Regions from separate parts of the Streptomyces sp. NPDC046379 genome, predicted to be linked through region 1. Evidence: riboswitches for the same ligand, from Rfam matches in the RefSeq annotation. Region 1 holds a riboswitch; the other holds the start of a gene.
What was found. A riboswitch is a leader RNA that binds a small molecule or an ion and turns the genes downstream of it on or off. The one in region 1 is predicted to bind glycine.

Region 1 (3,636 bases):
CGCCTCCAAGATGCTCGCGAAGATCGCCTCGGAGCGCGCCAAACCCGACGGGCTGGAGCTGATCGAGCCGGGCACCGAGCGGGCGCTGCTCGGACCGATGCCGGTGCGGACGCTCCCCGGAGTGGGCCCCGCGACGGGGGACCATCTGCGGAGGGCCGGGATCACCACGGTCGGGGAACTGGCCGAGGCCGGCGAGGACGAACTCGTCCGGCTGGTCGGCAAGGCACACGGGCACGCGCTGTACGCCATGGCGCTGGCGCGCGACGAGCGGCCCGTGGTGGCCGAGCGGGAGACGAAGTCGGTGTCCGTGGAGGACACCTACGACGTGGACATCCACGACCGGCTCCGGGTGGGGCTGGAGGTGCAGCGGCTGGCGGACCGGTGCGTGCGGCGGCTGCGGGGCGCGGGGCTGTCGGGGCGGACGATCGTGCTCAAGGTGCGCCGGTACGACTTCTCCACGCTGACCCGGTCCGAGACGCTGCGTGGCCCCACGGACGATCCGGCGGTGGTGCGGGAGGCCGCGGCGCGGCTGCTGGACTCGGTGGACACGACGGGCGGCGTGCGGCTGCTGGGCGTGGGGGTCAGCGGCCTCGCCGACTACACGCAGGAGGACCTGTTCGCGCAGGCCGCGGGGCCCCTGGCGGACGTGCCGGACGAGGACGCGGTGCCGGAACCGGAACAGGGCGTCGCCGAGCCGGCCGAGCGGCGCTGGCCCGCCGGGCACGACGTGCGGCACGCCGAGCACGGGCACGGCTGGGTGCAGGGCAGTGGACTGGGCCGGGTGACCGTGCGGTTCGAGACGCCCGGCTCGGAGCCGGGGCGGGTGCGGACCTTCCGTACCGACGACCCCGCGCTGGAGCCGGCGGATCCGCTGCCGCTCGTGCCGCGAAGACCCGAGGCAGGTCAGGAGTCGTCGGAGCCGGCGAGTCTGCCGAAGTCGTGGTCCGGGAGCGGGGGAGGGGCGGCCACGTCGAGTCCGTAGTGGTGGTAGAGCCGCAGCTCCTGTTCCGGGGACAGGTGTCGGCCGACGCCGAGGTCGGGAGCCCTCCTGATCAGGGCGCGGTCGTAGGGGACGTGCAGGCTGCCGTCGATCAGTTCGCTGGGCTCCAGCGGGACGAACGCGTCGCGGCTGAACAGGCCGGTGCGTATGGCCGCCCACTCCGGTTCGCCGGTGGCGTCGTCGAGGTACACCTCGTCGATCGTGCCGATCCTGGCGCCGGTGCGGTCGAACGCCTTGCGGCCGATCAGGTTGCGCGGATCGATGTCGGTCTGCACGGTCCCTCCTCATGGTCGCAACTCGTTCGTCAGCACTACGAAAGAGCACATTGGGGAAGGCGGCCACTCGAGGGACCCCGCGCCGGGCTCGCTGGTAGTCTGGCAAGTGGCTGGCGACCCCGTGCGGGAGAGTCCTCCGACCACCGTCGGAGGCGCCGAAGGAGCAAATCCTCCCCGGAATCTCTCAGGCCCCCGTACCGCACGGACGAGGTCACTCTGGAAAGCAGGACAGGCGCCGCCGGCGTCCGTCCTCACCGACGGTGAAAGCCGGACGTCCTCGGGCGGCCCGGTGAAGCTCTCAGGTCGAGATGACAGAGGGGGAGGCCGTCGGGGTACCCGTGCCGGGGTGCCCCCCGAAGGTCGCGTCAGACCAGGAGGCCTCCGCAGATGACCGCCCACCGCATCCCGCTCGCCGAGCTCGAACAGGGCATCCCCTTCGAACAGCGCCACATCGGGCCCGACCAGGAGGCCAGGGCGAAGATGCTCGCCCAGGTGGGCTACGGCTCCCTGGACGAACTGACCGCCGCCGCCGTCCCGGACGTGATCAAGAACGCCGACCGGCTGGAACTGCCGGACGCCCGCACCGAGGCCGAGGTGCTCGCCGAGCTGCGTGCGCTCGCCGACCGCAACCAGGTCCTGGGCTCCATGATCGGCCTCGGCTACTACGGCACCTTCACCCCGCCGGTGATCCTGCGCAACGTCATGGAGAACCCCGCCTGGTACACGGCGTACACGCCCTACCAGCCCGAGATCTCCCAGGGGCGGCTCGAGGCGCTGCTGAACTTCCAGACGATGGTCGCCGACCTCACCGGTCTGCCCACCTCCGGCGCCTCGCTGCTCGACGAGGGCACGGCCGCTGCCGAGGCCGTCGCGCTGTCCCGGCGCATGGGGCGGAACAAGAAGGGCCTCTACCTCGTCGACGCGGACGCGCTGCCGCAGACCGTCGCGGTGATCCGGACCCGCTGCGAGCCGGTCGGCGTCGAAGTCGTCGTCGCCGACCTGAGCCAGGGCATCCCCGCCGAGATCGCCGAGCGGGAGATCAACGGCGTCCTCCTCCAGTACCCGGGCGCCTCCGGGGCCGTACGCGACCTCAAGCCCGTCATCGACCAGGCGCACGACCTGGGCGCGCTGGTCACCGTCGCCGCCGACCTGCTGGCGCTGACGCTGCTGAAGTCGCCGGGCGAACTGGGCGCGGACATCGCGGTCGGCACCACGCAGCGCTTCGGCGTGCCCATGGGCTTCGGCGGGCCGCACGCCGGCTACATGGCGGTGCGCGAGCAGTTCGCCCGCAGCCTGCCCGGCCGTCTGGTCGGCGTGTCCGTCGACGCCGACGGCAACCGCGCCTACCGCCTCGCGCTGCAGACGCGTGAGCAGCACATCCGCCGCGAGAAGGCCACCAGCAACATCTGCACCGCCCAGGTGCTGCTCGCCGTGATGGCGGGCATGTACGCCGTCTACCACGGCCCCGAGGGTCTGAAGGGCATCGCCCGGCGCACCCACCGGTACGCCGCCGTCTTGGCGGCCGGGCTCAACGGCGGCGGCGTCGAGGTCGTGCACGGCGCCTACTTCGACACCCTGACCGCCCGCGTCCCCGGCCGTGCCGCCGAGGTCGTAGCCGCCGCGCGCGAGCAGGGCGTCAACCTTCACCTCGCCGACGCCGACCACGTCTCCGTCTCCTGCGACGAGACCACCACCCGGGCCCACCTGAGCGCCGTGTGGAACGCCTTCGGCGTCGAGGGCGACGTCGAGGCGCTGGACGCGGCCACCGAGGACGCGCTGCCGCAGGCGCTGCTGCGCACCGACGCCTACCTGACCCACCCGGTGTTCCAGCAGCACCGCTCCGAGACCGCCATGCTGCGCTACCTGCGCAGGCTCGCCGACCGCGACTACGCGCTCGACCGGGGCATGATCCCGCTGGGCTCCTGCACCATGAAGCTCAACGCCACCACCGAGATGGAGCCGGTCACCTGGCCCGAGTTCGGTCAGTTGCACCCGTTCGCGCCGGCCGAGCAGGCGCAGGGCTACCTCACGCTCATCCGCGAGCTGGAGGAACGTCTCGCCGAGGTCACCGGCTACGACAAGGTGTCGCTGCAGCCCAACGCCGGGTCGCAGGGCGAGCTGGCCGGGCTGCTGGCCGTGCGCGGCTACCACCGCGCCAACGGCGACGAGCAGCGCACCGTCTGCCTGATCCCGTCCTCCGCGCACGGCACCAACGCCGCCAGCGCCGTCATGGCCGGGATGAAGGTCGTCGTCGTCAAGACCGCCGACGACGGCGAGATCGACGTCGAGGACCTGCGGGCCAAGATCGAGCAGCATCGCGACCAGCTGGCGGTGCTCATGATCACCTACCCCTCCACGCAC
Region 2 (3,636 bases), on a different contig from region 1:
CCGGGCGCCGGCCGTGGGGACGCCGAGGGACGCGGACAGCACCTCCTCCAGCTCGTTGCCGGGCCATCCGCCGTGCGGATGGGGGTGCGCCTGCGCCGGGATGTCCGCGGAGAAGTCCGCCGGGAAGTCCATCTGCCTACCGCCTGCCGAGAACTACTGGTCCGGCTGAAAGGCTACCGTCCGGCGGGCCGGGCCCCGGGCCCGCGACCCCCGGCGCCCACCGCCGGGAAGCCCCCGGCCCACGGCCGCCGGCGCCGGGGGCCCGCCGTCACGAAGCCCCGGTCGCAGACCCCCGGCGTCGGGCGCCGACCACCGCGGAGTTCTCGTGCCCCGGCCCCATTCCCGGCCATCGGGAAACTGCCCGGTCCAGACCCCGTCCCGGACACCGCGAAACCCCGGTCCGCGAACCTGCGCCGGCCCGCCGCCGTCGGTTCCCGGCCCCGCCCCGGCGACCGTGGAACGCCCGCTCCCGGCCCCGCCCCGGCCATCGCGCGGCCGGCCGTGCGCGGCCCGGCCCGGCGTGCGCGGCCCGGCCCGGCGTGCGCGGCACGGCGAGCACGGCACGGCCCGGCGAGCACGCCCCGGCCCGGCGAGCACGGCCCGGCCCGGCGAGCACGGCCCGGCCCCGGTATACGCGATACGCCCCGGTATACGCGGCACGGCCCGGCGTGCGACCGCGAACAGCCCGGTGGCGGACGCCGCGATTCCCGGCCCCGCCCGGGCCCCCGTCCTCAGCCCGTGAACCCGATCCGGCGCAGCGTGTTCGCCGCGTCGCGGTCGAGGAGGACCGCCGAGACGCAGCCGGGCGGCAGGGCGCCCCGTTCGACTCGGGCGAGGAGGCGGGCGGCGACGCGGCGGTGGCGGCGGAAGGCGTAGCGGGAGACGCCCCGGCCGCGCTCGCGCTGCCCGGCCAGCGCCTGCTCGGGGGTGACGTCGAGGAACAGCAGGTGCAGCGTGCCGCCCCGGCGGCGGGCCTCGCGGGCCAGCCAGGCGCGCACCCAGGCCTGGGTGCCGCAGTCGTGGACGACGATGCCCTCGCCGGTGCGCAGGGCGCGGCGCAGCCCGGCGTAGTGGGCGAGGCGCACCAGCGGCCGGTAGAGCCCGTACGGCAGGAAGCCGGGCATGCGGCGGTCCCAGCGGTCGCGGGTGTCCTGGGAGTCGATGCGGACCGCCTTGACGGTCCGGCGCATCAGGGTGGACTTGCCGCTGCCGGGCAGACCGGTGACCACGACCAGGTCGCCGGGACCGAAGAGCAGTGCGTGCGGGCTGCGTCCGGCCCGCTCGCGCAGGTCGCGGACGACCGGCGCGGGGACGCACGCCTCCCCCGCGGACGCGGCGGGCTGCCGGGGCAGCGCGACGGGCGAGCCGGCGGCGTAGGCCGTGGTCCTGTTCACCGTGATCGTCCTCCCCTGGGGCGGTTCACGAGTTCCCGTCCCCGTCGAGTGTAAAGAGAAGGTAATCCGCGGTGTCTCGTGTTTTCGTACTCGTGGTGCCACAGCACGGTTACAGATCGCAGCCTGCCGCGAACCGGCGATGCGTGCAATGATGTGCGCGCCAACTGCATACCGGCCGTTTGAATCCGCGCGGGAGAGTTCCCAGCCGCCACCGGCGCTGGGACGCCGAAGGAGCAAGTCCCTCCCTTGAATCTCTCAGGCACCGTTACCGCACGGGCGAGGCACATCTGAAAAGCGGGCCGCCGCCGTGCGCGGTGGTCCCACCCAAGGTGCAAGCCAGTGACCGGTCACGGTCATGGCGAACCTCTCAGGTTCCGATGACAGATGGGGAGGAACGACCTCGCCCTCCCCCATGCTCGAATGAGCTCGCACGGGAGGTCCCCCCATCGCCCCGGGAGACATCCGTCCGATGAGCAGTTCCGTACCCCGTCGCACCGCCCTCGACGCCCTGCACCGCGAACTGGGCGCGACCATGACCGATTTCGCCGGCTGGGACATGCCCCTGCGCTACGGCTCCGAGCGCGACGAGCACCTCGCGGTGCGCACCCGCGCCGGCCTGTTCGACCTCTCCCACATGGGCGAGATCACGGTCACCGGCCCCGGCGCCGCCGCCCTGCTGAACTTCGCCCTGGTCGGCGACCTCGCCTCCGTCGGCGTCGGCCGCGCCCGCTACACGATGATCTGCCGGGCCGACGGCGGCATTCTCGACGACCTGATCGTCTACCGCCTCGCCGAGGCCGAGTTCATGGTCGTCGCCAACGCCTCCAACGCCCAGGTCGTGCTGGACGCCCTCACCGAGCGCGCCGCCGGCTTCGACGCCGAGGTGCGCGACGACCGGGACGCCTACGCGCTGATCGCCGTGCAGGGCCCCGAGTCCCCCGGCATCCTCAAGGCGCTGACCGACGCCGATCTCGACGGCCTGAAGTACTACGCCGGACTGCCCGGCACGGTCGCGGGCGTCCCGGCGCTGATTGCGCGCACCGGCTACACCGGCGAGGACGGCTTCGAGCTGTTCGTGCGCCCCGGGCACGCCGTCGCCCTGTGGCAGGCGCTGACCGAGGCCGGTCGGGGCGCTGGCCTGGTCCCCTGCGGGCTGTCCTGCCGTGACACGCTGCGCCTGGAGGCGGGCATGCCGCTGTACGGGCACGAGCTGACCACCGCGCTCACCCCCTTCGACGCCGGTCTCGGCCGGGTGGTGAAGTTCGGCAAGGAGGGTGACTTCGTCGGGCGCGAGGCGTTGCTGGCGGCCGCCGCCCGCGCCGAGGAGAACCCGCCGCGGGTCCTGGTCGGCCTGGTCGCCGAGGGCCGCCGGGTGCCGCGCGCCGGGTACGCCGTGGTCGCGGGCGGCGAGGTGATCGGCGAGGTCACCTCCGGCGCGCCCTCGCCGACGCTGGGCCGGCCGATCGCCATGGCGTACGTCGACCCCGCGCACGCGGCGCCGGGCACGCCCGGTGTCGGCGTGGACATCCGGGGCAGTCACGAGCCGTACGAGGTCGTGGCGCTGCCGTTCCACAAGCGCCGGAAGTAACACTTGAGGCGTGGTCCGCATGTGCCGGTCCGCATGCGACTCCGCCCGCCTTCACCCTGCTCAGCAGCGGTTTCCGCAGTCCCCCGTTCATCCGCAGTCCCACGCGTACAGGAGAATCCAGGCCATGAGCAACCCCCAGCAGCTGCGCTACAGCAAGGAGCACGAGTGGCTGTCGGCCGCCGAGGACGGCGTCGCGACGGTCGGCATCACCGCGTTCGCGGCGAACGCGCTCGGCGACGTCGTCTACGCCCAGCTCCCCGACGTGGGCTCCACGGTCGCCGCGGGCGAGACCTGCGGTGAGCTGGAGTCGACCAAGTCGGTCAGCGAACTGTATTCCCCCGTCGCCGGCGAGGTCACCGAGATCAACGAGGACGTGGTCAACGACCCGTCGCTGGTGAACTCCGCGCCCTTCGAGGGCGGCTGGCTGTTCAAGGTGCGCGTCGCGGAGGAGCCGGCCGACCTGCTCTCCGCCGACGAGTACGACGCCCACATCGCCGGCTGAGGAGCCAACGCCGACATGTCGCTTCTGAACACCCCCCTGCACGAGCTGGACCCGGACGTCGCCGCCGCCGTCGACGCCGAGCTGCGCCGCCAGCAGTCCACCCTCGAGATGATCGCCTCCGAGAACTTCGCCCCGGTCGCGGTCATGGAGGC

Region 2: linked by a shared signal. The riboswitch ahead of gcvT (glycine cleavage system aminomethyltransferase GcvT) and the one ahead of gcvP (aminomethyl-transferring glycine dehydrogenase) in region 1 are both predicted to bind glycine.

The regions. Positions count from the first base shown of each region.
Region 1 covers NZ_JBVJFP010000016.1:152,571-156,206, reverse strand. The annotation lists gene ACZ6KF_RS26485 (DNA polymerase IV) at 1-982, shown strand, start outside; gene ACZ6KF_RS26480 (PRC-barrel domain-containing protein) at 904-1,275, opposite strand; glycine riboswitch at 1,390-1,485, shown strand; glycine riboswitch at 1,486-1,600, shown strand; gene gcvP (aminomethyl-transferring glycine dehydrogenase) at 1,663-3,636, shown strand, end outside.
Region 2 covers NZ_JBVJFP010000010.1:276,526-280,161, forward strand. The annotation lists gene ACZ6KF_RS19725 (enhanced serine sensitivity protein SseB) at 1-132, opposite strand, end outside; gene ACZ6KF_RS19730 (AAA family ATPase) at 732-1,394, opposite strand; glycine riboswitch at 1,575-1,675, shown strand; glycine riboswitch at 1,676-1,788, shown strand; gene gcvT (glycine cleavage system aminomethyltransferase GcvT) at 1,864-2,982, shown strand; gene gcvH (glycine cleavage system protein GcvH) at 3,107-3,484, shown strand; gene glyA (serine hydroxymethyltransferase) at 3,500-3,636, shown strand, end outside.